DNA from 3 places in the Chryseobacterium sp. GP-SGM7 genome. Region 3 is predicted to be linked to each of the others. Evidence: riboswitches for the same ligand, from Rfam matches in the RefSeq annotation. Region 3 holds a riboswitch; each other region holds the start of a gene.
The links. Region 3 has a riboswitch for cobalamin ahead of ACOOWA_RS03335 (T9SS type A sorting domain-containing protein). Riboswitches for the same ligand answer to the same signal wherever they lie in the genome.
Positions count from the first base shown of each region.

Region 1 (10,137 bases), on a different contig from region 3:
TCTATGACTACTTTCTAAATCGTTAAAAATAAGATCTTTCTTACAAATTTGCCCTTTTTTTAATTTTTACTCCGTTCAGAATATTGTATTTTGAAAATATTCCTATAAAAAAAAGACTGCATTTCTGCAGTCTCCAATATGTAAATTAAAATTAGCCTATCGATTTTGCAAATCCTTTAATCTTTCTTGCATCAATTCTGGATTTGAAAGTGCATCCATTCCGAAATATGCTATACAGAAAATAAAGTAAGCAATGGTAAGTACACTTAATACAATGCCGATAATTGCAAGAATTCTTCCTGTATTTAAATTATTATAGTCCGAATAAAGACTAGGATTTTGCTGATATAATTTACTGTCTTTGTTAAAAAGTACAATTGCAATGATTCCGGTAATTAGTCCCGGAACGCCATAACAACAGCAAGATACAATAGAAACGATTCCTAAAACAAGTACCGCCGTAGCATTTGGTAATTTTTGTTGATTCATAATTTATTTTTTTAATGTTTAGTTTAGTTGTGAATAAAAAAATGTTTATAAAAATAAGAAAAAACCATTATTACAGAATTAATTATTGCCAAAAAAATTAAAATCTGACCGTAATTTCTTTTTTTATCAATAAAGTTAAGTCCCACAAAGCAGAAAAACAACAATAAAGTGTAAACTGCCGGAAACATTTGAAAAGCCTCAGAAAATTTACCCTGAAAAACCATTACAATAGCTCTTTGAGTTCCGCATCCGAAACATTCTATTCCCAAAAACTTTTTGCTGGGACACGGAAGCATAAAATCTTCTATATGCATTGTCTTTTTTTAAATTCGCAGCTAAAATTAAGAAGAAATTTTCGCTCTCAAATACTGATGCGGAAAAAAACATTCTTTTTTCGTTTCAAAAGAGCCCTGAACTGCCAAATACGGGTTTCTTAAAATCTCTCTCGCTACAAATATCAAATCTGCGTCACCGTTTTGCAAAATGTCTTCCGCCTGTTCAGTTTTTGTAATCAAACCAACCGCCGCGGTTTTCACATTTGCCTGATTTCTCACTGCTGAAGAAAACGGAACCTGATAACCGTCAAAAACCGGAATTTTTGCTCCGTGAATATTCCCACCACTTGAAACATCGACTAAATCTACATTATGCTGTTTTAAAATTTTAGACAGCTCAACACTTTCATCAATATTCCAACCGTTTTCAGCATATTCTGTCCCGGAAATTCTTACAAAAAGAGCAACATTTTCATTTAATTCCTGGTTAACAGCGTCTACAATTTCAATTAAAAATCTAATCCTGTTTTCAAAACTTCCGCCGTATTCGTCAGTTCTCACATTCGAAAGTGGAGATAAAAACTGATGAACCAAATATCCATGAGCTGCATGAATTTCAACAACATCAAAACCAGCATTTACAGCACGTTTTGCAGCATTTTTAAAATTCTGAATCTGTTCTTTAATTTCTTCTACAGTCAATACGTGTGGAATTCTTTCTGTCGGGTGATAAGGAATCGGACTTGGCGCGAGAGTTTCCCAGCCTTCCTCCAGAGAAATCTGTTTATTTTCCCACGTAGAACCTTTCCTTCCTGCATGTGCCAATTGAATTCCTATTTTACTTTCTGAGTTTTTATGAACAAATTCTACAATTTTCTGAAGTTTTTCAGCCTGTTCGTCATTCCAGATTCCCATGCAATGATTGGTAATTCTGCCTTTCGGTTCTACGCCGCTTGCTTCCACAATTAAAAGTCCGGTTCCACCTTGAGCCCGACTTCCGTAATGAACAAAATGAAAATCATTAGCCAGACCATTTTCAGCAGAATACATGCACATTGGCGACATTACCCAACGGTTTTTCAGCTCTACATTTCTGAATTTTATAGGAGAATATAACATTGAATTTATTTTTTAAAAGTTTAAATTTACGATTTACTATCGTAACAAAGATATTGCCAGCTTCGTCAAAAAGGTTTACTTTTATGCCCCTTTTTACGCAGACAAAAATGAAAAAAGATATAAAAATCAGTTACGAACATTTCAAAAGCAGGAACGACCTTAACGAAGTTGAAAACAGCCTTTTTGAAAAAGCAATTCAGGCAAGAAAAAATGCTTATGCACCTTACTCCAACTTCTTTGTGGGTTGTGCGGTTTTGCTTGAAAACGGCGAAATTTTCTCAGGAAACAATCAGGAGAATGCTGCTTTTCCTTCCGGACTTTGCGCAGAAAGAACTGCATTATTCTGGATTGGAGCTAATTTTCCGAATCAGATTGTTAAAAAAATATTTGTTGTAGGCGGACCAAAAGAATTTTCAGAGAAAAACCCTCCGATTCCGCCTTGTGGAGCTTGCCGACAAAGTATTATTGAATATGAAACCAAGCAAAATGAAAATATCGAGCTTTATTTTTCTAATTTAAATGATGAAGTGATTAAGGTGAGTTCTATTAAAGATTTGTTGCCGTTTTATTTTGACGGAACGTTTTTGTAGTAATTTTCCCACAGATTAAACAGATTAACACAGATGATTGAAAATATTTTTTTATTATTTTGCTTTAAAAAACTTTAATTTAAATAAAGATTAAGATTATATTTTAGCATTAATAAAATTTAATCTTTCTTTTCAAAAAAACTATATTTGCAAAAATTTTGGTTTCCAAGGTATTGGAACTAAGAGGGAATTGGGTGGAAATCCCAGACTGTCCCCGCAACTGTAAATCGCAACCTTATTTTCTACAAAAAACCACTGTCAAAAACGGGAAGGTGTAGCAAAAGCGAAAGTCAGGAGACCTGCCGGAATTTTAGAATATTAATAAATGATTGCTTTCGGAGGAAAGGCAAATAGATTATGATTTTAAAAAGAACACTCGTTTTGGTTTCTGTTTCTTCCTGCTTTGCCTTATATTTTGGTCAGGAAAAAACGATTGATACCGTATATGTTTTCGACAATCAAATGAAAAAAGTTAAGCTTTTTCATTCGTTACATACTTTATCTCCTAAAGATATTCAAAAAAACTCGTCTAACCTTTCTGAAGTATTGCGTTTTCAATCGCCGGTTTACATCAAAGAAAATGGTCGTGGTGCAGTTTCTTCACCTTCTTTCAGAGGAACAACGGCTCAACAGACTGCTTTTGTCTGGAACGGAATTAATATTAATTCTCAGTTTTTAGGACAGGGAGACATTAATAATATTGCACTTTTTGGATATGATCAAATGGAGATCAAATCTGGTGGCGGAAGTGTGATTTACGGAAGCGGAGCCATTGGCGGAAGTATTCATTTGAATAATAATCTGAGCTTTAATAAAGGTTTTAGCGGATTATTTAACTCTGAAGCTGCATCTTTCGGGACTTACAACAATTTTTTGAAAGCAGGTTACAGCAATGATAAATTCAGCATTAAAGCTTCGGGAAATTATTTTATCAGTGAAAATGATTATAAAGTTCCGGAAAAAAATAACTATATCAACCGAAACGGAAAGTTTTACAATACGACTTTTAATTTTGGAGCAGCTTATAAGATTGCCAATCATCAGACAATATCATGGCAAAGTCAGTTTTATGATGCTTCACAAAACTACAGAATTCTTGAAGAGAACGGAAATAAGACCAGTTATAAAGCACAGACTTTAAGAAGTTTACTTTCCTGGGACATTAATAAATCTAGAATTTCAAACAGTTTAAAAGCAGCTTACACAGAAGATAATTTCCAGTATTTTGGAGTTTATAATGCACCTTTTACGAGCGGTGGAATTAATAAAAATTACATTTTCAAAAATGATTTTAATTATTTCATCATTTCTAAACTGAATATTAATGTGATTGGTGAATTTCAGCAAAATCAGGGCGATGGTTTAGGAGATTCTGGGATAAAAAATGTAAGTAGAAACATAGGCTCAGTTGCTGGTTTATTAAGATATTTTGCAACACCGAATCTTAGATTTGAAGCAGGAATTAAACAAGATTTTGTTGAAAATATAGATTCGCCTCTTCTCTACTCTTTTTCAGGAAAATGGAAAGCGAACAGTTGGTATCAGGTTAATGTAAACGCATCAAAAAACTTCAGATTCCCTTCATTTAATGATCTGTACTGGAATCCGGGAGGAAATCTTAATCTGAAATCCGAAACCTCGGTTCAGGCAGATATGAATCATGAATTTAGTGTGGCGGGTTTTACGCTAAGTTTAAACCCGTATTATATGAAAATCGATAATATGATTCGTTGGTTACCAACAACGTTTGGTTATTGGGGAGCTTTTAATACCGATAAAGTAGAATCTTATGGTTTGGAATCTCAATTGAGTTACCAAAAAAGTTTTAATAAAAATCATTCTGTAAAGCTAATTGCAGGATATGTTTACACAAAATCCGTAGATTTGGCAACTCAAAAACAGCTGACGTATGTTCCGTTGCATAAAATGTCTTCGAATATAGATTATCAATACAAATTTTTGAAAGTTTACGCACAGGGAATGTTTAACGGATTAACTTATACGACTTCTGATGAAAGTAAAAAATATGCGATTTATCCTTATTTTGTAATGAATGGAGGAATTTCTGCAACCATTTTAAAAAAATACACTTTAGGATTTAGAGTGAACAATATTACCGATACTGTGTATGAAACGGTAGATTATTATCCGCTGCCAAAGAGAAATTACAGTGTCAACGCAACAATAAATTTTTAACATTATCATATTATGAAATTAAACAAATTACTACAGATTATTTTCGGATTCGTCCTGTTATTTTCGATTTCGTGTACTTCGGATTACGAAGAAGTTATTCCTGAAATCACTTATAACAACGGAATTTTTATCACTAATGAAGGTAATTTTGGAAAACCAAATGCTGAGGTAACTTTCGTTACAAAAGATCTTAGCCTGATGCAAAATGACATTTATAAAGCAAAAAACAACGAAAACTTAGGTGATGTACTTCAAACCATGGTTTTCAATGGGGATAAAGCATATCTTTTGTTGAATAATTCAAACAAAATTAAAGTTGTAGATCGTATAACTTTCAAAAAAACAGGAGAAATTACCACTCAATTGGATAATCCTCGTTATATGGCAGTTGCTAATGGAAATCTATATGTTTCTAACGATAAATACGGCGGAGCTAAATATGTAAACGTATATAAATTATCTGATAATTCTTTCGTAAAGAAAATTGATTTTGCATCAACAAGTACAGTTGAAAACGTTGTGGAAGCAGGTGGAAATATTTTTATACAGAATGCTTCTTATGGGTTTGGTAATACCATAACTAAAATCAATACCACAAGCAATACTATTGACGGAGCTGCAATCCCGGTTCCCAACGGAAACATCAATAAGACTGTTTCTTATAACAATAACGTTTACACGATTTCGGCAGGAACTACAGATTCTTACATTTATCAGATTTCTCCGGCAGGAGCTATTGTAAAAACAACTACTCTTACGGGAATTACAAACGGAAGAAACCTTCAGGTTGATGGCGGAAGATTTTATTTCAGCTCAAGCAATAAAATTTATTCAATGGATATGAACGCAACCACAGTTCCTTCTACACCTCTTATCACTGCAGTCGATGGTGGAGCAAACTTTACTGTTTACGGATTTTCTGTTTTAGATGGAAGGATTTTCGTATCTGATGTAAAAGGATTTACGCAGGCAAGTGAAATTACTGTATATACTACTGCAGGAGCAATCATTAGCAAATTCACAGCAGGAATAGGAGCTACATCAGTTTACAGAAACTATTAATCTCAGATTCTTTTTTAAAATAAAAAATGCGGTTTCTTTTGAAGCCGCATTTTTTTGTATTGTTATTTTTTAAGCTAAAGTTAAACCTAATTTTTCGGCTTCCGCAATCACAAAAGTCTTTGCCTCTTCATGATCATTTCCAATCTCGCCTTCCAGAATTGCTTCTTTTACTTTTTCCTTTAAAATACCGATTTCCCGTCCGGGTTGTAAATTAAACATCGTCATAATTTCTTCTCCAGAAATCGGTGGCTGGAAATTTCTTACCTGATCTTTTTCTTCAACCTCTTTTATTTTTACTGCAACATATTCAAAGTTTTTCTTGAATTTTTCCTGTTTTCTTGAATTTTTGGTCGTAATATCGGCTTTACAAAGTGTAAATAGATCTTCCATATCCTCTCCTGCATCAAATAATAATCTTCTCAATGCAGAATCTGAAGCATCATCGGTAATCAAAGCGATTGGACGAGACGAAAGTTTCACCATTTTCTGAACATATTTCATGTCTGCATTCAATGGTAATTTTAATTTTTGAAACAGCTTTTTCACCATTTTTGAACCTAAAAACTCGTGTCCATGGAAAGTCCAGCCAGTTCCTTCAACGAATTTTTTGGTGGGAGCTTTTCCGATGTCGTGAAGCAATGCAGACCAGCGAAGCCAGAGATTATCTGTGTTCTCAGAAATATTGTCAACAACTTCCAAAGTGTGGTAAAAATTATCTTTATGGGTTTGTCCTTCTACTTCTTCTACTCCTTTCAGATCGATCAATTCAGGAATAATTAATTTCATTAAACCCGTTTGTTCCATTAGTTTTAATCCAATTGAAGGTTTTTGGGAAAGCATGATTTTATTAAATTCAACCATAATTCTTTCCATCGAAACAATCTTTATTCTCTCAGCTTCCTGTTTAATGGCTTCCAATGAATTTTCTTCGATTGAAAAATTTAAAGTCGAGGCAAAACGAATTGCTCTCATCATTCTCAACGGATCATCAGAATAAGTTTGAGCAGGCTCTAACGGAGTTCTTAAAATCCCTTTTTCCAGATCATCAATTCCGTTAAAAGGATCAATTAATTCTCCAAAATTGTCTTTATTCAGAGAAACTGCCATTGCATTGATGGTAAAATCTCTCCTTTTTTGATCGTCTTCAATGGTTCCGCCCTCAACTTCCGGTTTACGGCTATTTTCGGTATAACTCTCTTTTCTTGCTCCTACGAATTCCAATTCCAGATCCTTATATTTGATCATTGCCGTTCCGTAGGTTTTGAAAACAGAAACTTTCATTTTCGGATCAATAGTTTTGGCAACATTTTGAGCCAGTTCTATTCCGTTTTGTTCAGTCACAAAATCAATATCCGTAGAAGCTTTTCTTTTCATTAATAAATCTCGCACAAAACCACCAACAATGTACACAGACTGATTGTTTCCGGAAGCAACTTCAGAAATAATTTTGAAAAGTTTTAGATTTCTATTTTGATTAAGATTAATGAACATTTTTTATAGATGTTAGATATTAGATTTTAGATATTAAATTCTCAAATAATGTTAATGAAAATCCATTTCTAATGTAAAACCATTAAGAAATCAGATTTAAGGTTAAAAAACTTAATTTCCGACTTCTTAATGGTTAGCTATTTTGCAAAGATAAATATTTACAAACAAATCGCTTTTTAAAGCAGCAAAGATTTTTTACACATCAGTTACATTAGTTTTAGTTAAATGACACCAATATTAGAGAAATCATTTTAAAAACTAAGATTTTCTCTTAAAAATGATCAGAAATCTGTGCAAATCTGCGTAATCTGTGGGAAATAAATTATTCTCTTAGAACCTTAATTCTATTGTCACTCCATATTTTAATCACTGATGAACCAGAATATTGCGAAACTTTTTCTCTGTCTTCTTCCACAGCAAAATCAACCAGATCAATGATTTCTTTCGAAATATCAGAAAACTTCAACGGACTTTTCTCCCCACTGAAATTGGCTGAAGTGGAGACCAAAGGTTTATTTAATTTGGTAATCAATTTTTTACAGAAATCATTTTTCACCAAACGAATTCCGATACTTCCGTCTTCCGCCAATAATTCTTTTGGCAAACCTTTTGGATTCTGATAAACCAATGTCACCGGTTTTTCGCTCAAATCCATAATTTCCCAAGCCATTTCCGGAACGTCGACTAAATCCTGCAATCTTTTTTCAGTTTCCACCAAAATAATCATGGATTTGTTTTTTTCACGCTTCTTGATGTCAAAAATTTTGTTGATCGCGTCGATATTTGTTGCGTCACAACCGATTCCCCAGATTGTATCAGTCGGGTAAAGGATTGTACCTCCGGATTTTAATATTTGTATGATGTTTTCCATATTTTATTTTTTATAAATATTGAGCAGAAAGTTGCAAATAAAATTGATATTAACCACAAAAAGTAACCTAATTCTAATTTAATTATTGGAGCTATTCTTCCACTTTTAGTAATTGTTATGTTTTCAAAAAACATAAATGCAACTGCCAAAAATGATGAAATAATGAGAGAAAGAACTGCATTGTGATTTCTTTTAATAATTAAAACAATTCCTAAAAAATAAAATGGATTTGCTAACCAAACAAAGCATTCCCAACGAACTCCATCAAAATATGTCCAACCTAACAAAAAAGCTAGATATGATGGATAATGTATCTCATCAAAATATTGATAAATAATACAATTTTGTGTGAGTGATATTAAAAAGATCAGCACACTAATTATAAGTACAATATTTATTTTTTTTGATATCACAGGTTCGGCAAATATCTCTCTTCAATCACATTTAAATGATGAATATTATGACCGACAATTAATTTGCATATGGTCTGAACAGAAATCTGGTTTCCGTTTGCAGTCCCGATATTATTTAAAACTGACGGATTTAAATTCTCTAATAAAACCTGCGAAGAATTTCTTACCAATTGATATTCTTCCACCAAAGATGCTACACTTCTTTCGTTAGCAAAAGAATTCGAAGCGTAACCTTCTTCATCAAATCCCGGAAGTTCATTTTTTTCGTTTCTTGCAAAAGCTAAAATTCTGTACTGAAAAACTCTTTCGGTATCTGATAAATGAAGAAGTACTTCTTTTAAAGTCCATTTTCCTTCTGCGTAGGCAAATTTAGACTGTTCTTCCGTCAAAAAACAATACAGGGAGACGGTTTTATCACCAACATTTTTCAATTCTTCCGACCAGTTTTCAGATGGAATTAAATCTAAATATCGTTGAATGTATTTTTGAAAATCAGTCATTTTTTTAGTTATAAGTTATTAATTATAAATTATGAGTTTTAGAAAATTGACGATTGATGATTGACAATTCACTACACTTCATTCGTCCATTCATAGAAATTCACTTCGTCGTATATTTCAAATCCGCAACTTGGGTATAATTTATTTCCTATTTCGTTGGATTTTCCTGTTTCAAGGAGGATTCCTGCTGCACTGGTAGATTTTGCCAAATCTTTTGATTCTTCAATCAATTCTTTTGAAAAGCCTTTTCCGCGGTGATTTTCATTAACAAATAAATCATTCAGCAACCAATATCGTTTCATTCTTGTAGAAGAAAACAATGGGTATAATTGAACGAAGCCAACCAATTTACCTTCATTTTCAGCAACAAAAATTTCAGAATCTTTATTTTCAATTCTTTCTTTTAAAAAGTTTGCTGCTGCAGACAAGTCAGAATCTTTATGATAGAAAATCCTATATTGGTCAAATAATTCAGTCAATTGACTTAAATCCTCCATTGTAGCTTTTCTTGTATTTTTCATTACCATTGGTTTAAAAATAAACATCCGCTTAAAAACGGATGCTTATGGTTTTTATTTTAAGAAAAAGCTTTCTCTAAATCTGCAATTAAATCTTCCGCATCTTCGATTCCAACGCTAAGACGAACCAAATCATCTGTAATTCCCAATTCTGCACGTTTTTCGGCAGGAATGGAAGCGTGTGTCATCAAAGCCGGATGATTTGCCAAAGATTCTACGCCTCCCAAAGATTCAGCTAAAGTAAACACTCTTACTTTTTCTAAAAATTTAATGGCATCTTCTTTTTTCCCTGATTTAAAAGTAAAAGAAACCATTCCTCCGAAGTCTTTCATCTGAGTTTTTGCCAATTCATATTGCGGATGAGATTCCAATCCCGGGTAAATTACCTGTGCAACTGCAGGATGAGATTCTAAATATTTTGCTACAGCCATTCCGTTTTCAGAATGTCTCTGGACTCTTAATGCTAAAGTTTTAATTCCTCTTAAAACCAAATAAGAATCGTGCGGACCTAAAATTCCACCACTTGCAAACTGGATGAAATGAAGTTTTTCTCCTAATTCTGCATCTTTTGCGATCAAAGCTCCTGCAATAACATCAGAATGACCTCCTAAAT
Region 1 covers NZ_JBMHFF010000002.1:769,134-779,270, reverse strand. Annotated here, with positions in the region: gene ACOOWA_RS12250 (CCC motif membrane protein) at 157-489, opposite strand; gene ACOOWA_RS12245 (DUF2752 domain-containing protein) at 513-803, opposite strand; gene namA (NADPH dehydrogenase NamA) at 831-1,883, opposite strand; gene cdd (cytidine deaminase) at 1,991-2,473, shown strand; cobalamin riboswitch at 2,616-2,795, shown strand; gene ACOOWA_RS12230 (TonB-dependent receptor plug domain-containing protein) at 2,831-4,669, shown strand; gene ACOOWA_RS12225 (YncE family protein) at 4,682-5,731, shown strand; gene ACOOWA_RS12220 (CCA tRNA nucleotidyltransferase) at 5,801-7,222, opposite strand; gene ACOOWA_RS12215 (L-threonylcarbamoyladenylate synthase) at 7,545-8,093, opposite strand; gene ACOOWA_RS12210 (DinB family protein) at 8,503-9,006, opposite strand; gene ACOOWA_RS12205 (GNAT family N-acetyltransferase) at 9,078-9,527, opposite strand; gene ACOOWA_RS12200 (cystathionine gamma-synthase) at 9,584-10,137, opposite strand, start outside.
Region 1: linked by a shared signal. The riboswitch ahead of ACOOWA_RS12230 (TonB-dependent receptor plug domain-containing protein) and the one ahead of ACOOWA_RS03335 (T9SS type A sorting domain-containing protein) in region 3 are both predicted to bind cobalamin.

Region 2 (10,137 bases), on a different contig from region 3:
TACGTTAAAAACTGTCGGATTGCTTCAACTGATGATTCAGAGTGGAATTTTAGTTCCTACCCATCCAAAATCTGAGATGTTTTTCTTTGATAAAATCATGACCGATATTGGTGATAATCAATCGATTGAAAATCATCTTTCGACGTATTCATCAAGATTAAAGAAAATGGGCGGAATCATTCGTGAAGCCGATGCCAATACGCTTTTACTGATTGACGAATTTGGAACGGGCTCTGATCCTGAATTAGGTGGCGCTTTAGCCGAAAGTTTCCTTGAGTTTTTCTACGACAAAAAAAGTTTTGCCATTATTACAACGCATTATACCAATATTAAACTGGTGGTGGAAGAACTTCCGAATGCGCAAAATGCAGCCATGCTTTTCAATGAAGAAACATTGGAACCAATGTATAAGCTGGAAATCGGGCAAGCCGGAAGTTCATTTACATTTGAAGTGGCTGAAAAAAATAAAATACCGAGATTTATCATTCATTCTGCCAAGAAAAAAGTGGAACATGATATTGTGAATTTAGATAAAACCATCGTAAAGCTTCAACAGGAAAAATACGAGGTTGAGAAACTGAAAACCGATCTTGCCGAAAGAAAAGAATCTGTAGAAGACAAACGCGATAATCTGCAAAAACTAAATGAACAGCTTCAGCAAAAGCTCTTTAACTTCCAGAAATTATATGAAGATGAACATCGAAAACTTCAGTTTGGAGGAAAGATAGAAGCTTTTATCGACAGTTATGTAAAAGGAAAATCACGAAAAGATGTGGTGAAGGATTTTGTGAAGATTCTGGAGCAGGAAAAGTTCAGAAAAATAGGAGCAGATAAAGATGAAACGAAACGTCTTCAGGTTGTGAAAAGAAAAATAACACAACAGCTGAAAAAAGAAGATGTCATTGAAAAAATTACCGAGACGAACGAAAAAATCGAGGAAAAACGTAAATCTGACAGAGAACTTTGGATGAAAGTCGGGCAACGTGTAAGAATTGCAGGAAGTACGAGTGTGGGAACGATTGAGAAGATTTCCAGAAATAAAGTGACTGTAAATTACGGAACCTTTAAAACCTTGATTGATGCGGACGAACTGGAGAGAATTTAGTATAGATGACTGTAAAAACTCACATTACATTTAAAGATTTTTTGAATTTTCACATTAAAAATTCATTAACAAGAATTATTCTGTTTTCAACATTATTGATTGGAATTTTCATTTTGAATTTTTACAATGCGGAAAATGACACGAAAGAAGTTTTAAAATCTGCTTCCATGTGGTTTATCGTCATTCTTATATTTCTCATTGTACGTTCTTATTTTAGTTTAAAAAATGCTTTTTATTCAAACAAAAACATTCAGGAAGAAATTTCTTACACTTTTACTGATGAAAAAATCTCTACCAAAGGAAAAACCTTCGAAAGTGATTTTATCTGGAAAACGGTTTACAGAGTTAAAGAAAACAAAGACTGGTTTTTGATTTATCAGAGTAAACTAACAATGAACATGGTTCCGAAAAAGTATTTTACAACGGTGCAGATTCGAGAACTTAGAAATATGATTCAGAAAAATAATGTAAAATCGAAACTTAAAAACGATTAAAATTAAATAAAAGAGAGTGCCTTGATGGATACTCTCTTTTGTTTTTATTGTTATTTTTGAAAATGCTTATCAGTTTAAAAATTTTATGGATTTTTTATAAAAAACTTCTCATTCCGGGAATTTTGTTTTCTTTACTGCTTTCATTTCCTCTCGGATTGACAATGCAGAATTTCAGTTTGTGCTTTCTTTTGATATTTCCCTTGCTGCATTATTTTATTTATGAAATGAGATTAAAAAACGAATATCTTTTTTATGCAAATTTTGGTTTTTCAAGAATACAACTTTGGAGTATTACAATTTTACTGGGAATTATTTTAAAATTTGTGAGTGCATTTTTATGAGTAAACTTCACATTGACAGCATTACGAAATCTTTTGGTGAAAAAGATATTTTGAAAGACATCTTTTTAAGTTTAGAAACTGGAAAAATTGCCGGAATTTTAGGACGAAACGGTTCAGGAAAATCAACTTTATTTCAGATTATTTTTGGAACTATTAAAGGTGAAACGCAATTTATTAAGTTTAATAATGAAATTCTGAGAAATCAGTCGGACAGAAAAAATAAGATTGCTTATTTGCCTCAACATTCTTTTTTACCTAAGAATATAAAAATCAAAAGTCTTGTCGGTTTGTTTTGTACTGAAAAAAACAATACAGAAATTTTTGATGTAGAATTTGTTCGACCTTTTTTAAATGAAACTCCAAAAACACTTTCAGGAGGAGAATTAAGAATTATAGAAACCCTTTTGATTATATTTTCAGGAGCAGAGTTTGTTTTATTGGATGAGCCATTTCACAGTTTGTCACCAAAAATGATTACCGAATTAAAAAAAATTATTAAACAACAAACTGAAAATAAAGGTTTTATCATTTCAGATCATCAATATCATGATGTTTTGGATGTTTCTGATGATTTTTTTCTGCTTTCTGAAGGTTATTTAAGGCCGGTTAAAGATTTAAAAGAATTGAAGCAGTTTAATTATCTTCCGAAAAATATTTAATTTATATCTTTGAGCTACAAATATTCTTTATAATGACTTTCATAAACAAAGCAATCTTTTTATCGATATTCAGTATTTTTTCTTTTGCGTTGATTAATGCACAGAATAAAGTTCCTTTTGGTGTTGTAAAAGCTGAAGATGGTTATGCGATGGTGCGTGTACACAAAGAAGACTACCGTAAAATCGTTGATAAAATCAGAATGAAAAAAGGTGATGTTTTTGTTTATGTAAAACCCGCTCCGGGAGAAACCGACTGGATCTGGATTAAATATCCCGAAAAAGAAGAGTTACCAAAACCATTTGTAAGATACGACAGTCTTAATAAAGAAGGGATGGTAAACAAAGGCCGGATTGCATTTATCGATCAGCTTCCGAAATTCACTCCTGTTTTATCTAAAAACGGTAGATCTGTTACTTTTACTGACAATAACAATCCTAAAACTCCGGCAAACCAGAGAACAAAAGTGGTGATTGATATTTATCCTTCCAACGCAAAATTCAAAAAGCAGGAAAAAGATGCAGAAGGGAACATCGTTAAAATTGACAAGCAAAAACCTTGGGGAATCAGCAAAGAGCTTCCTGAAGATTTAACTGAAATAAAATCTATTCGAGTACAACAACCGGGCAGAGGTTCAGTTTTCGTGAGAGAAGGGATAAAAAATTTATTTCAGCCTACCAAAGATTTTGAAAACATGGGCGTAACTTCAATGGACGATGATCATGTTTTTCTTTATATGATTAATGGATCCGGTGAAAACAGATACACCACTTTCTGGACGATTAAAGAAGGCAAAGCAATCAGCCAGATCATTTTCAGTAATCCTGAATAATTCTTAGAAAATATCCTTTATTATTAGTACTTTTGCAACCGAAAAGAATTGAGCTTTCAGAGGAAATCTTTTTGCTTTTTACTTTTCAGGAAATTGGGTTTTGCTTAACGCAGATTAAAAGGGAATCGTGTGAAAATCACGTACTGTCGCGCAACTGTAAGTAACCAAAGTCTTTATAATAAACCACTGTTTCGTTTTAAACAAAATGGGAAGGGATAAAGATGTTACAAGTCAGGAGACCTGCCTGTTTCTTTAGACAAAAACTTTCGCGATTTGAAGTTTATTGATCTTATAATTCTTTGGGAATTTTATGTTCCCGAATTATTCTGTGGATTGTTATAGTATTTCATTTTCGCTTTAATTTAATAATGAAATATGACTACAGAAGAAAGAATTCAAGCCTCGGAAACCCGAATTTTCAAAGCCGTTTTCCCCAATACAACCAATCATTACGACACCCTTTTTGGAGGAACTGCGATGCAATTGATGGATGAAGTTGCCTTTATTGCTGCAACAAGATTTGCGAGAAAACGTGTGGTAACCGTTAGTAGCGATAAAATTGATTTTAAAAGATCAATCCCTGCAGGAACGATTGTAGAATTAATCGGGAGAGTTTCTCAAGTAGGAAATACAAGTATGAAAGTAAACGTAGAAATCTACACTGAACAAATGTACTCTTACGAAAGAGAAAAGGCGATTGTGGGAGATTTTACTTTTGTGGCAATCGACGAATTTAAGAAACCAATTCAAATTTTATAATAGATGAGCGGTAGTTTTTGACTGCCATTCGTCACTTTCAGTCTTTATTTAAAAGGTTTCGGAAAACTTAACTGTTCGTTGAAACCTTTTTCCTTAAATAAAATCTAAATTACGGTAGACACACTCCATTTAATTATGACAGGAGTCGTCTATGTGATTATATGTTGTGTTGTTAATTCGGATTGAACTTAATATTGAAATACTTTAAATAATCCTCTATTGGTTCCAATCCCATTTCTTTTCTTCTTTCGTTTACAGTTTCAGGATTTTCTAATTTATACAATTTACCATTTTCTATTTGTGAACCATATATTTGGGGTTCTCCTTCGTCCATTAACATCCTGTCTTTCATCAATGCGTATTGTTGTTTAGATAAGTCTCCATTTTTTACCGCTTTTTCTACATAAGGAAAATACTTTATTCTGATTTCTTTACTACTATGTTGCAATCCCAACCAGATTGCATCCATTTGTTTTTGATCCACCTCTTTTAATGTAGGCATACCGCACTTTTCAATAATGCTGATTACTAATTCCTGATTCCTGTGATCTTCTTTAGCGTATTTGATGGGTTCATTTGCTTTTCTAATCCGTTGGTCACTTTCTAAAACTTCGCTCAGGATTTGACGTTTTTTGCTGCAATCGACTTCAATAATATCCACCGAACCTACATAGACAAATTTATCCTTATTCATATAAAGGAATATCGATATGATTACAACAATAGCGATTAATATGCTAAATAATATTTTTTTTACTTTCATTTCTATTTTTTTGTCATATTCCCAAATAGGCTGACCGTTTTTGAAATATAACACAAAAATAGGAATTATTTTTAAGTGTCGGAATAAACTCTTATAAAAAAGATGTGTTCAATCACAAAAATTTGCTTTAGATTTTCATTTATCTTAAAACCTTTTTCGATTCCAAATTGAGATTTAAAAAATGATGAAAAGCCTCTCCCAATTCATCAGAAGCGCGGCTGATTGCATTTTCCAGCATATTTCTGATTTGCAGTTCGGTCACTTTAGCTTCTGTCCAGCTTTTTCCGGAGGTATGAGAATTTAAAATAAAAGGCATGATTCTATCAATTGCGCAGGCAAAAATAGCATCTGGAGTCTCTTCTTGTTCAAATTCCAGCCAAAGATTAAAAAATTCTGAGCGCAGCGGTTCGTCTAAAATCCCAAAAATATTTTGAGCGGAAAGTTTTTCTCTATCAAATTTCCCAACCATTGCAGCTTCGTCAAAAAGAAAAGTATCTCCTGCTTCAATTTCCACCAAATCGTGAATAGAGAGCATTCTGATGACTCTCAGCAAATCAATATCGGCTCTGTTTTTAGCATAAGGAAATAAAATCTGAGCTAAAATGATAATCTGCCAGGAATGTTCGGCTGTATTTTCTCTTCTGGAATCATCTGCATTGTAATTTCTTCTCTGAACATTTTTCAGTGCATCCACTGCAACGATAAAATTTATTTCTTTCTGTATTTTCATTATTTTTCTTTAAAATATAGTTCTCTGGGATACGTTGTGGTTTTTGAAAACCATTTGTAATCTATAAATTCTCTTTTTACGGTAACAACCTTTTTTGGATCTCTTGTGTCTTCTTCAAACTCTAAAACTTTTACTAAGCCTTTATATGGAAAAAACTGATATTCTGAACTAAGATTCAAACAGCAGCCATTTTTTTGATTCGTAATAATTCTCTGATGCCCGGAATCGGTTTTAAACATTCCTGAATTTGAACGAATCAAAGCATTAAAATCATCATTCAGAACAAATTGTTTTGCAGAATCATAGGTATAAACTTCATACAAAGGGTTTTTATTGCTTCGTCCGTTTCTTACGGCAACATCCTCAATTCCGTCAAAATTAAAATCATCAAAAATGATTGAATTCTTTAACGAATCGAGAATAGGTTTTCTGATTTCATCAAAATCTAAATAAAAATCAGCTGATGATAAAGTCTGATATTTCTTCATTGTAGCTTTATCGTAAAGGTCTATCATCGTTTTTCCACTGCATATATTCTCTCCACAACTTTCGATATTGGCAATCACATTGTAAGTTTTCGAAACATTCGGCAGTTCAAAATAATTTTGAGCGTTACAGAACATTCCAAAACATACTAAGATTAATAGTGGTTTTCCATAATTCATTTTGAGTTAATTTAGGTTTTTAGTTAGTAACAAATATAGAAATTTATGTAAAATTTCACTTTATTTCTAATATTTAATCAACAGGTAAAATTCAGGTTAAAAATTATCCATCTGATTTTCAATTAATTAAATATAATTTTAAAATAATTTCACTACTTTGTATTGCATATTACCATTTTAATTACATATCTTTGTAATGTAAAATCGGAATAGGTTCAACTAGCTAGGAACCGAAAGCTGAAAATTTATATAACTAATTAACAAAACCTATTAAAGATGAATACCGAAAATACCAAAGCGCAAATGCGAAAAGGGATTCTGGAATTCTGTATTTTAAGCCTCATCAACCACAGAGAAATGTATGTTTCTGACCTGATTGATGAACTGAAAAAAGGAAAACTGGATGTAGTGGAAGGAACCCTCTACCCTCTTTTAACCAGACTGAAAAACGGAGAATTTCTCTCCTACAGATGGGAAGAATCTACGGGAGGACCGCCCAGAAAATATTATCAGATTACAGAAAAAGGCAAAACGTTTTTATCTGAATTACAAAACACCTGGAAAGAATTAACAGATTCTGTAACCCAAATTATTCAAAAACACTAAAAACAAAAGCTATGAACAAGACACTCTCAATAGGACTCGCAGGTTTTTCTTTTACAATAGAAGAGCACGCATATATAAAGCTCAGCGATTATCTTAATGCTCTGAGAAACTCTATGGATGCTTCTGAAGCCGATGAGGTAATTCATGATATCGAGATCAGAATTGTTGAAATCTTCAGAGATACTTTAGGGAAACGTGAAGTAATAAATGATAACGATGTAGAAAGAGTAATAGCACAAATCGGGTCTCCGGAAAAAATCGAGGAGCAGGAAGAGGCATATTATTCTGAAAAAAATACAAAAACTAATTTTTCAGGAACAAGTTACAGCGACAAGAAACAACTGTTCCGTGATTCTGAAAGACAAAAAATCGCCGGAGTTTGTGCAGGTTTAGCAGCTTATTTCGGAATTGATATTACAGGAATGAGACTAATCTGGGTCGGAGCATTCATTATCTTATGTTTCGGAGCTCCCGTAATGTTATTCGTACCTCTTCTTTACATCATTCTTTGGGCAATTTTACCGATCGCTACTACAGCTTCAGATTTTTTGAAAATGAAAGGTAAACCACTCAATTTTGATAATTTAAAGGAAGAATCTGGCAAAATAGTACAATTTGCGAATGAAACAACAACCAGAGCAGGAGAAATTTTCATTGAAAACAAACCTTATATTGACAACGCAGGAAGCGGAGTATGGAATGTTTTAAAATATATTATCGGAGGATTCTTCGCATTCATGGCGGTTGGAAGCATTATAGGAGTATTTGTAGTATTCGGGCTTTTCGGAATCGATTCAAATTTCCCGGGAGCAAACGAAATGAAGTTTTACTTTGATGATGACGGTTTGTACAATGTTTTGGCAGCAATTATTATTGTAGGATCTCTAATTCCGGCTATTCTTTTTAGCTTGTTGAGTATTAAAATTTTCTCACCAAAAACTAAATTGAGAAATATCGGTTGGGTTTTAGGAGCATTATTCTTAACAGTAATCGGATTGGGAACATTCTTCGGAGTAAGCATGGCAAAAAGAGAAATGGCTTTCAAAGGTCATAAAGAAGATGTAGAAGAAATTGCCATCAACACTACTTCAGACAGTCTGTATGTAGATGTAAAACAAATTGCCATTCCTCAGAATTTTACAGGATATGATGATGATATTTATTCTGATAAAAAATCGGTATACGACAGAGATCATATCTATGTAGAAGTGACAAGAAAAGAAAATATTACAACTCCGTATTTAATTATTAAAAAAGATGCAAAAGGGTATAATATTCCGCTCAATGTAAGTGTTCCTGTAGAGATTGTTGGTAACAAAATCTTACTTCCAAACTACATCAAATATCCTTACGATCACAGAAACAGAGATTATCATATAGACTATGAATTGGTAATTCCTAAAACATCCGTTGTAATTCCATTAAAAGACGACATCAGTATCGATGGTGATGCAGATGGAAACGGAATCAACGATAACGATGAAGATAATGACAACGATGATGAAAACGGAAATATCAGTATTGAGAAAAATAAGATCTCAATCAACGGTTCTACGATAGAATACAGTGACAATGATAAAGACAGCGTGATTATCAACGGAAAGAAATATCAAAAAAATGAAGCAAAAAAAATAATGGATACAATGAAGATGAATATTGATAAAATGAAAGACGTTGACATTAAAATAAAAGACGGAAAAAAAGAATTTTCTATTAAAACCAAATAATTAAACTTTAGAGAGTGCGGAAGGTGTGAGTGAATGACAACCGTTTGAAATTCACACTCTTCTTCTCTCAAAAATTTATAAAAAATTTCAACAGAAAGTGTTTTATATAACAAAATCTTTGTATATTCGTATATTCAAATTCCATAAAAAACAAACACAAAAAATTAAACCATGGTACAAGTAGTTTTAGAAATTGCAGTAAAGATCGCAGATTTAATCAGCAGTTTATTTTAAGAGCGACAATATTTCAATATATTTGTAGAGTATAACCAAAGTTTGGTTATACTTTTTTGTTTTAAATATAAAATATGAAAAAACTGATAGGCAGTCTGTTACTGAAAATTTTGGGTTGGAAAGTTGTGCTTCAGGGTGATGTTAACAATCTCGACAGATGTATTCTCGTTGTAGCACCACATACTCACAATATGGAATACATTTTGGGAAATTTAGCCTATTGGAAATTAGGAAAGAAACTGAAAATCATCATTAAAGACGCTCATACAAAAGCTTGGTACGGAGCTGCTGTAAGAAGTTTGGGCGGAATTGGTATCGATAGAAGCCAAAAAAATGACTTGATCAATTTCGTAGCTAATGAATTCAAAAAAGAAGATTTCAGCTTGGTAATTACTCCTGAAGGAACAAGAAGCTGGGTTCCGAAGTGGAGAAAAGGTTTCTATCACATGGCATTGGCAGCAAAAGTTCCTATCGTCTTGGCAGCCGGAGATTTTAAGAGAAATATTGTTTATTTAGGCTATCAAATTCCTTACGAAAGATTGGAAACTGCAACTTTTGCAGAAGTCATGCAGGAAATTCAGGATTATTATATTAAAAACGATATTGTTCCAAAAATTCCTGCCAACTGGAATCCCAATTTGACGGGAGAATCAGAGGAAGCAATAAGCAATAAGCAATAAGCAATAAGCAATAAGCAAAATTACTCATTACCAATTATTTATTACCCATAAAAAAATGTACACTAAAGATAAAACCAAAGAAGAAATATTAGAATTCATCAACAATTGGGGTGAAGAAACTTTTGCGAAAACGATTGGAATCAATTTCATCGATATTGATCTGGAAAACGAAACTCTGACTGCAACAATGCCGGTTACACCAAACATTCACCAGCCTTTTGGTATTATGCACGGCGGAGCAAGCTGTGTTTTGGCAGAAACAATGGGTTCCAGCCTTTCTAATATTTTTATTGACGGCAGTAAATTTTTTGGGGTAGGAACCAATATCAACTCTAATCATTTGAGAAGTAAAAAAGACGGAACGGTAACCGCAGTCGCAAGATTTATCAGAAAAGGAAAAACAATGCACGTTTCTGAAATTGAAATTCGTGATGAAAGAGGTCAGCTGATTAATCATACTACAATGACGAATAACATTATCAACCGATAAGAAATTCAAACAAATAAAATACTAAGACTCAAAATTTTGAGTCTTTTTTTATGT
Region 2 covers NZ_JBMHFF010000003.1:234,282-244,418, forward strand. Annotated here, with positions in the region: gene ACOOWA_RS13480 (endonuclease MutS2) at 1-1,105, shown strand, start outside; gene ACOOWA_RS13485 (YcxB family protein) at 1,111-1,599, shown strand; gene ACOOWA_RS13490 (ATP-binding cassette domain-containing protein) at 1,937-2,599, shown strand; gene ACOOWA_RS13495 (hypothetical protein) at 2,632-3,429, shown strand; cobalamin riboswitch at 3,508-3,692, shown strand; gene ACOOWA_RS13500 (acyl-CoA thioesterase) at 3,805-4,188, shown strand; gene ACOOWA_RS13505 (DUF6624 domain-containing protein) at 4,361-4,951, opposite strand; gene ACOOWA_RS13510 (HD domain-containing protein) at 5,091-5,681, opposite strand; gene ACOOWA_RS13515 (XAC2610-related protein) at 5,681-6,346, opposite strand; gene ACOOWA_RS13520 (PadR family transcriptional regulator) at 6,623-6,952, shown strand; gene ACOOWA_RS13525 (PspC domain-containing protein) at 6,964-8,679, shown strand; gene ACOOWA_RS13530 (1-acyl-sn-glycerol-3-phosphate acyltransferase) at 8,988-9,593, shown strand; gene ACOOWA_RS13535 (PaaI family thioesterase) at 9,649-10,083, shown strand.
Region 2: linked by a shared signal. The riboswitch ahead of ACOOWA_RS13500 (acyl-CoA thioesterase) and the one ahead of ACOOWA_RS03335 (T9SS type A sorting domain-containing protein) in region 3 are both predicted to bind cobalamin.

Region 3 (10,137 bases):
GAAAATGTAACGATTCTTTTTGACGGTGATAACGCAGGAATAAAAGCGAGTTTCAGAAGTATAGATATGCTTTTAACGGAAGGGATGAACATCAGAGTTCTGCTATTTCCGGATGGCGATGATCCCGATTCTTTTGCCCGAAAACATCCACAGGAGTATGTCGAAAAATTCATCGAAAATCAGGCGATGGATTTCATTGATTTTAAAGCTGAAATTCTTTTAAAAGAAGTCGGAAATGATCCGATCAAAAAAGCTGAAGCAATCCGTGATATTGTAAAATCGGTTGGTTTCGTTCAGAATGCTTTGAAAAGGGAGGTTTATTTAAAGGAAGTCTCGAATAAATTTGGTCTTTCTGAGCAGAGTTTGTTTAATGAACTGGATGTTCAGAGGCAGGTTTCACAAAATCAAAGTCAGCACGCTCAACAGCAAAAAGAAAGTGCCGCTCCCGTAAAAATGGAGATTGTTCCTTTTGATGAGGAGAAAAGTGATCCGTATCTGTATGATGTTTTGTTTATGGAAAACAAATTGATCGATCATATGTTGATGTTTGGAGATATTGTTTTAAAACGAACCGACGATAATAATACGGAATATCAAATTACCGTTATTGAAGAAATTTTGCATCATTTTGATGAAGAACAGTATAAATTTCTGGTAAAAGGAAACGAAATTATCATTGATCAGGTAAAAGAAGGAATTCAGAATGACGAGCTTCGAAGCGGAAGCTTTTTTATAAGTTTTATGGATGAAGAAATCACCACAAAAGTTGTTGATGCATTAATTCCTCTGGATGAGCTTGAAAACTGGAGTTCAAGAAATATTCATCCGCCTAATTATGGTGATAAAGTTGCCGAGCAAATTAAAGGAGATGTTTTGCTTCATAAATACAGATATATCGATTATTTAATGAAAGAGACTATTTCTGAGCTTGATAAATACAGCAGTACCGATGAAGCAAAGTATTTTGAGCTCATCAAAAAAATTACTTTATTGAAACAGGCTTCGATGAGATTGAATGACATTATAGAATATTCGCCCATTAAAGGAATTTATGTGGATAGGAAGAGATAGTAAATAGTTGATCGTTTTTAGTTGTCAGTTGATAGTCTATAATTCGGGTTTAAACGGATAATTAATTATTCATACAGGTTAAAATTAATTTGAAGAATTTTAAACCTAAACCTAAACCTTACAATCTAAACTGACAAAAAGTCTTATAAATTTTTAGGAATAAAAGTTGTAATTTACAGTTCAAATAAATTTTAAAAATACCAATAGAAATATGGACATTAAAAAAGAATTCAGAGATTTCTCTACGAAACATTTAGGAAACAACGGTTTGGTAACCGATCAGTATATGGGAATGTTTAACCCAACCAATCTTACGCCTTACATCATGGAAGAAAGGAGATTAAACGTTGCACAAATGGACGTTTTCTCTCGTTTGATGATGGACAGAATTATTTTCTTAGGAACAGGAATTGATGATCAGGTTGCAAACATTGTAACGGCTCAGCTACTTTTCCTGGAAAGTGCAGATCCTTCAAAAGATATTCAGATCTACATCAATTCTCCGGGAGGAAGTGTTTATGCAGGTTTAGGGATTTATGATACAATGCAGATCATTAAACCGGATGTTGCAACAATCTGTACAGGTATTGCCGCTTCTATGGGAGCTGTTTTATTGGTTGCAGGTGAAAAAGGAAAACGTTCTGCGTTAAAACACTCAAGAGTGATGATTCACCAACCTTCCGGTGGAGCTCAAGGTGTGGCTTCAGATATGGAAATCAATTTGAGAGAAATGTTGAAACTTAAAAAAGAGTTGTATGACATTATTTCAGATCATTCCGGACAGACTTACGAGTGGGTTGAGAAAGCTTCAGACAGAGATTACTGGATGACTTCTACCGAAGCAAAGGAGTTTGGAATGGTAGATGAGGTTTTACAGAGATCTAAAGAAAAGAAATAATTTTTTCTTGAGCTAAAATAAAAATCCCCGTTCACTGACAAAAGTAAGCGGGGATTTTTTGTGTTTTTAGAATCGTTTATTTTTTAATTATCTTATGAGTGGTTGTTGATTTGTATGTTTTAATTTCAACAAAATAAACTCCTGATGGAAAGCTTTGAATATTAATTTTTTTATGTAAAGTATTCATTACTTTTTGCCCGGAAATAGAGTAGATGTTTATATTTTTAATGTCATCTTTTGTTTCGATTACAATAAAATCAGTCACAGGATTTGGGTAAATCTTAAAAGTTTCCTTTACAGAATTTGAAGCACTTAAAGTAAGATTCGCTTCAGTTGGCGTAAAAGGTCTTCTTGTACCGAAACTCAATCCGAACCAATCATTATTATTTAAAGTAATCGCTGAAAGATTGGCGTTGGTTTTCCAGTTTGATAAATTGGTTCCTTTGTATAATTTCCAAATATTTGTTCCGCTTGCTGTTCCTGAAAAAGAATTTAATGATAAAGTTGAAACCTGATTGGAAGCTGAAGTGTAATTAAATGTACTTGTTTGTGCATCAATTAATTGTAAAGCCTGTTCCGCAGTAATTGTTCCGTTATATTGAATTCCGAATACGAAAGAATTGGCGTTTCCGTTTGAATTATTAGTTCCGAAATCTATCACAACTAAGCTTTTGTTAGAACCTGTTCCAATCCAGTTGGTGATTTGAGAAGCATTGTACCAAAGCGAACTGTATGCTGGAATTGGTGTTGCAGGAGCTTGAGCAGTTGGATTACTGAATCCGTAACTTGCACCATACCATTTTCCGTTTGAGATGGTTCCGGTATTCATCCAACCTGCCATAGACCAGTTATTAGTATCGTCTCCACTCCACAAACTCCAATAATCAGGAACAGACTGTGCAAGATGTTCATTAAAGGAAATTTTATCGAGAAAACCATTGTTGAAGGTTAAATTATAATCAAATGAAGATTCTGCGCTTTTAATCATCTGCAACATTTGAGGTCCGGTCACATTTTGTCCCGGATTAAATTTTACTCCCCAAACATATGATCTGTCATCGGTTCCATCTTTGAAATCTGCAACAAAATACGCAGTCTGAGAACCTGTTCCCACAAAAAACTTTACATCATTCGCCGTAAATTGCGCTAGACAATTTCCAACAATAAGAATAAACCAAAGACTAAATATTTTTCGCATTGTAATCTTATTTAATGATTAATTTTTCGCTGAAACTGTTATTTTTATCAGTAATTTTTACAATATAAATTCCCTTAGAAAGTGCACTTACATCAATTCCGTTTTCTGAATATTGAGTATTAATTGCAATTCTTCCATTTAAATCATAAACCTTAACATTTCCCGAATATAAACCCTCGACAAAGAATTTGTTGCTTGCAGGATTCGGATATAATGACAATTTAGAAGCTTTAGCATTTTCAACAGTTGAAAGAGAAGCGTTGCTGTATGCAATAATTTGGTTTGGCAGGGAAGTTACCGTAAAAGTGTTTAATAAAGAACCTTGTAGATCGTAAGTGTAAATTTTTCCCGGTGCAATATATCCTTGTGGATCAGCTGCATATATTTTATTATTTACAACATTAAATCCATAAGCAGTTCCATAGCTGTTTACCGTAATCGGCGTAATGGCAATCGGAGTTGTAGTAATTGAAGGCGAAGCGATTGATGTTTTATAAATCGAAGCTTCGTTCATGTAATAAATATTCGTTCCGTCGGTGTCCATATAAGATGGTTTTACTCCCACCGGAAATGTTGTGCTTGAGGCTACAGTTTGTGTCGTTGTATTGTAAACAGTAAGTCTTCCAAAAGATGTTGCAGAATAAGGATCTCCCGAACTCATAATATACAATAAGTTATCTTTTTCAAAAATACTGTTTGGAGAATTTCCGACATTTACCTGAGATTCAACCGTATTGGTTGTAGTATTGATAATATCCATAAACTGATTCAATCCGAAACCTCCTTTCAATAAAACATACAATTTATTGTTTTTAGCAAAGATTTTTTCAGGACCATTTCCTACAGGAATATTTGCTTCGTGAGCATAAGTGCTTATATTATAAACGGATACGTAATTTGTTGTAGAACCGTTTCCTCCCCAATTGGTTACATAAAATTTATTTCCGCTGAATGCGATGTATCTTGGATTGTCAAGATTGGAAGAGATTGTTGTAATCAATGAAAAATCAGATTTGTTGATGACTTTGATTTGGTTTGAAATATTTAAAACTACAAAAATCTTATCACCAAAAATTTTAATATCCTGAGCTGTATCGCCCAATACAGCATTGTTATTTTTACTTTTGTAGTAATTGTTGGTGACAACCGATTGGTTATTAATGAAAGAAATTTCAGCAGAATTGCTTCCCGCACCGCCTTCGTTGAGTACCAAGACTCCTTCAGTCTGAGCATTTGCAAAAGAAATTACAAACGCAAGAATAAGAAAATAGATTTTCTTCATGATATAATTTAAATTAAAGTTTTATTCCCGAAACTTCACTGCAGGGAAAAACATTCATGAAAAAACCTATAAAGATTCTTATTTCATAAACTTTTCTTCCCGAAAGTTGAAATTCATTTAAGGCAGGTCTCCTGGCTTGCATCTTATTATTACCTTCCCATTTTGTTTCAGGCAAAACAGTGGTTTTCCTTATAATAAGTCGAATAGCTTACAGTTGCGGGTACAGCTCAAGAATTATTGTATTTCACTTGATTCCCTATTAATGAACTCGAGGTTCAACCTTAAACTTCTGCAAAGATATTACTTAAATTTTGATTGTTATTTTATTAATAGTTTAATAATTTTTAAATTATGTTGAATAATAAATAATTTAAAAATCAATATTTTATTAATTTAACTAAAAAAGACATACCAGATGATATGTCTTTACTTTTTCGTATGAATAATTTTCTTAATTAAAACCTTCAATAATTTTTGAGAAATCTTCAAGTTTTAAAGCAGCTCCACCGATAAGACCACCATCGATATCTGGCTGAGAGAAGATTTCTTTTGCGTTATCAGGCTTTACAGAACCACCGTAAAGGATAGAAATTTCGTCAGCAACTTCCTGTCCGTATTTTTCAGCGATAATTCCTCTGATGTGAGCGTGAATTTCCTGCGCCTGTTCCGGCGTTGCAGTTTCACCCGTTCCGATTGCCCAAACTGGCTCGTAAGCAATCACCACTTTTTTTATTTCTTCAGCAGAAAGAGTAAAAAGAGCAGTTTCGGTCTGAGTTTTTACCACGTCAAAATGTTGTCCGGCTTTTCTTTGCTCTAAAGTTTCTCCGTTACAGTAAACAGGAATTAAACCTTTATCTAAAGCTAATTTTACTTTTTTATTGCAGCTTTCGTCAGTTTCACCGTGATATTGTCTTCTTTCAGAGTGACCGATCAAAGAACCGGTTGCGTCGATAGATTCAAGCATATCTGCTGAAAGTTCGCCTGTATAAGCTCCGCTTTCAAATTCGCTCATATCCTGAGAAAATACTCCGATTTCGTTTTTCTCAAAAATATCTTTTGCCATCATTAAATACAATGAAGGCGGTGCAATCCAAACTTCACAGTTGGTTGTATTTTCATTTTTGTAACTTAATAACTGAATCATTAATTGTTGAGCATCAATGACGTTTTTGTTCATTTTCCAGTTTCCTGCAACTATTTTTCTTCTCATAGTTTCTATATTATCTTTTTTGTTTTTTATAAATTAAATTTAGTACGTGAAATTTGCTATCTGCAAGAACCTTTATTTTTTCTCGCAGATTATTTTGATTTAGCAGATTTAAAGATTGTTAACGACTCTTTTTATGCTATCGATAATGTTTGTCGTATTAAAGTTGATTAATAAGCCCAATTTCTTGTTTGATAATTTTAGATAAGAATACAGTTGTTTGTAATGTATTGCTTCTAATTCTTTTATAGATTTTAATTCTAAAATTACTTTATCCTCCACTAATATATCAATTCTAAAATTTAAGTCAAACTTTTTGTTATTGTAATATACTGGAATTAAAACTTCAGATTTTACATTTAAGCCATTTTCTTCAAGTTCGTAGATTAATATTCTTTGGTAAATTGATTCCAATAAACCAGGCCCTAATTGATTGTAAACGTTAAAAATACATTTACGAATTATATATGAAATTTCATTTTCAGTCATTTAATAATCTGCAAAATTTGCTAAATCTGCGAGAACTCATTTATTTACTAATTCCCTCCAGTTTAAACATAAATGCATATTCAAGCGCAATATCTTTCAGATAATCAAATCTTCCGGAAGCACCTCCATGACCGTATTCCATATCTGTTTTTAAGAATAGGACATTTTTGTCAGTTTTCAAATCTCTTAATTTTGCCACCCATTTTGCAGGCTCAAAATATTGTACCTGAGAATCATGCAAACCCGTTGTAACTAATAAGTTCGGATAGCTTTTTCTCTCAATATTTTCGTACGGAGAATAAGATTTCATGTAATTGTATGCTTCTTTGTTATTCGGATTTCCCCATTCATCATATTCATTCGTTGTCAATGGAATACTTTCATCCAACATTGTATTGACCACATCCACAAACGGAACCTGTGCAATGATTCCATTCCAAAGTTCAGGTTTCATGTTGACAATCGCTCCCATCAAAAGTCCACCTGCACTTCCACCCTGAGCGTACAAATGTTTGGGTGAAGTATATTTTTCTTTCACTAAAAATTCTCCGGCATCGATGAAATCGGTAAAAGTATTTTTCTTTTTCATCATTTTTCCGTCTTCATACCATTGCCTTCCCATTTCCTGACCTCCGCGAATATGTGCAATCGCAAAGGCAAAACCCCGGTCTAAAAGACTGAGTCTTGTACTGCTGAACGTTGCATCCATCGAACTTCCATAAGAGCCGTAAGCGTAGAGTAGAAGCGGATTTTTTCCGTCCTTTTTATAGCCTTTTTTATAAACAATAGAAATCGGGATTTTTGTGCCGTCTTTTGCAAAAGCAAAAAGTCTTTCCGTTACATAATTGGCTTTATTGTAGCCTCCTAAAACTTCCTGCTGTTTGAGTAAAATTCTTTTTCCTGTCTGTAAATTCTGCTCAAATTGTGAGCTCGGCGTAATCATAGAAGTATATCCGAATCTGAAATAATCGGTATTGTATTCAGGATTTCCTGATGGATAAACAGTGTAAGCTGCTTCGTCGAATTTTAAGAACTCTTTTTTATTGGTTCTTCTGTCAATAATTGCCAATTGCGAAAGTCCGTTTTGTCTTTCACTGAACACGAGATAATTTTTAAACTCACTGATTCCTTCCATCAAAACATCTTTGCGGTGCGGAATAAAATCTTTCCAGTTTTCAACATTCGTTTTATCCAAAGGAGTTTCCATGACTTTGAAATTCAACGCATCTTTATTGGTTGTAATTAAAAATTTATCTTCTAAAGGCGTTACATCATACAAAACATCTTTTATTCTCGGCTGGAAAACTTTAAATGTACCTTTTGGCTCATCTGCGCTTAAAAATCTTGTTTCCGAAGAAGTTGTTGCTGAAGAAACAATCATAATAAATTTTTCATTCTTAGATTTTCCGACACCAATATAATTCGTCTTGTCTATTTCCTCATAAACCAAAACGTCTTTTGAAGGATCGGTTCCTAAAGAATGTCTGTAAATTTTCTCTGTTAAAAGAGTTTCAGGATTTTTTCCGGTATAGAAAATGGTTTTGTTGTCATTTGCCCAGGTCGCTGATCCTGTTGTATTTTTAATTCCCAAATCGACGGTTTTACCAGTCGTTAAATCTTTTAAAAATAATTTATACTGCCTTCTTGAAACGTCATCCACTCCGTAAATCATTTTAGAATTATCCGGACTGATGCTGAAACCCGCTGCAGAATAATAAGCATGACCTTCTGCAAGCTGATCTACATCCAAAAGAATTTCTTCGGGCGAACTGAGGTTGTCTTTTTTTCTGCAATATTTAAAATACTGTTTTCCTGTTTCAGTTCGTGTGTAATAATAATATCCTTTTTTGAAAACAGGCACAGATTCATCTTTTTCTTTAATTCTTGCCTTCATCTCCTGAAAAAGTTTTTCCCTGAAAGGTTCTGTATCTTTCATCATTCCTTCCCAATAATTATTTTCAGCAGTGAGATATTCAACAACCTGGGTGGAATCTTTTCCTTTTTTAAAATAATCAATCATCCAGTAATAGGGATCATTCACTTTATCATTATGAATATTTCTCAGATGCTGCTTTTTATCGGCAACCGGAGCTTTCATTTCAGGGAAAATCTGAGATTGGAACATTGTTGTACTCATTATTAAAAGGGACAGGCAGGTTTTTTTCATATCAATATTTGTATTTTTCGTTAGTTTAAGCTCCAAAGATTCTTTAAAAGAATGTAGAAAGTGTGTTCTTCATCAGTCACTTTATCATCAGCTTTAATCAGCGTTTTTGCAAACTGAATAAAGTGCAGACGTTCTTCTTCCGTAGAATCATCCAGAAAACAACGCCCGTGAAATTCAAAATGATCTTTCCATTCTTCAGGTTGAAGCAAAGCAATCGCTTCCAGTTCGTTATCTAAATTTATTTTAAAAGGAAATTCATCAGCAAGATATTGTTGTACCAACATACCTTCTTCGGGAGCAAATTCTCCGTCAACAGACGAAAGAATCATTAATAAGTGATAACCGGCGATAGATTTATTTGATTTTTGCATTTTAATAAGTTTAAAGTTTAACGTTCTGAGTTTAATGTTTTCAAAGTAATGAAAATTGACAATTCACCCATTTACAATTGACCATCTCAGTCAACATAGTTTTTTGCAGATTGTTTGTCTATAATTTTTCCTTTTTCTAAGATCAAAACAAATGGATTACTTCTTGCGATGGTTTTAATTGCAGTTCCGTCCATCATTGCGTTTTTGATTGTTTTAAAAGTATTTTGTTCGGTAGAAACACCGTAGATTACAGCTCCTTTTTGGGCATTGACTTTGGCTTCTATTTTTTTAATTAATTCAGGCGAAACTTCTTTCGGATGATAAGAGAAAACTAAAATTGTTTTTGGAGCATTAATGATTTCGTCCGTTAAATCACTTCCTGTAGGGTCTTCAATTTTAAATTTTACGATTTCAGATTTATAGCCTTCTTTAATGAGTTTAGATTCGTTTTTACCTTCTTCAATTTTCCATGGCGAACCTTCTTCCCAATATTTTGTCTGGTTTACATAATCATCCTGATTTACCTTTAGAATTTCTCCGGTTTTAGAATTTTTCATCGAATAAACAGTCTTATACTCAGAAGGATTTTTACTAATTTTATTTTTCTCAGCTTTAATATCTGTACCTATTTTATAATCACGGAAATCGATAATCGGCTCGTTGATAATTCCCTGGGCCATTATGTAAATCATAATTCCACAGAACAGTTTGAGCGCAATTGATTTAAATTTATTATTTTCAGCCTTATTTTGATCTGAATAAGCATCTTTTTTAATAAATTCTTTTCTGTAGAGAACAAAAAGAATCATCAAACCAACCAAAAGAACTACGTCTTTCATAAAGCTTTCCCAAGGTGTGAATTTAATAGCATCTCCGAAACATCCGCAATCGGTTACCACATTAAAATACGCTGAATAAAACGTCAGAAATCCAAAGAAAACACAAAGTGCAATCAAAGCGGAAAGTGTGAATTTCAGTTTTAATTTTAATAACAGCAAAAAGCCTAAAAATAATTCAAGAACGACTACAATAATTGAAAAAAACAAGGCAAATTTCTCCAAAAACGGCATATTAAAAACCGATGGCGAAAAATATTCTTCCATTTTAAAAGAAAAACCGACCAAATCCACCGCTTTTACAAAACCTGAAGCAATGAAAATTATAGCAATAATGAAACGTAATAAACCTTTGATCATAATGAATTAGTTTTTGATTCGGTTGAAATGTTCTGTTCAGAAAATTTAATAAGACAGAAAACTGCATAATTCAGCATGTCAAAATAATTGGCATCTAAACCTTCTGAAACCAGAGTTCTTCCCTGATTGTCTTCAATCTGTTTGGTTCTCAGTACTTTTTGATAAATCAAATCGGTAATTGACGAGATTCTCATGTCTCTCCACGCTTCACCGTAATCGTGATTTTTCTTTTCCATTAAAGTCTGAGCTGCAGTAGAA
Region 3 covers NZ_JBMHFF010000001.1:733,138-743,274, forward strand. Annotated here, with positions in the region: gene dnaG (DNA primase) at 1-1,071, shown strand, start outside; gene clpP (ATP-dependent Clp endopeptidase proteolytic subunit ClpP) at 1,283-1,969, shown strand; gene ACOOWA_RS03330 (T9SS type A sorting domain-containing protein) at 2,046-3,167, opposite strand; gene ACOOWA_RS03335 (T9SS type A sorting domain-containing protein) at 3,175-4,449, opposite strand; cobalamin riboswitch at 4,553-4,748, opposite strand; gene tpiA (triose-phosphate isomerase) at 4,901-5,659, opposite strand; gene ACOOWA_RS03345 (GxxExxY protein) at 5,768-6,145, opposite strand; gene ACOOWA_RS03350 (S9 family peptidase) at 6,186-8,312, opposite strand; gene ACOOWA_RS03355 (TerB family tellurite resistance protein) at 8,333-8,683, opposite strand; gene ACOOWA_RS03360 (BT_3928 family protein) at 8,770-9,879, opposite strand; gene ACOOWA_RS03365 (DUF1599 domain-containing protein) at 9,876-10,137, opposite strand, start outside.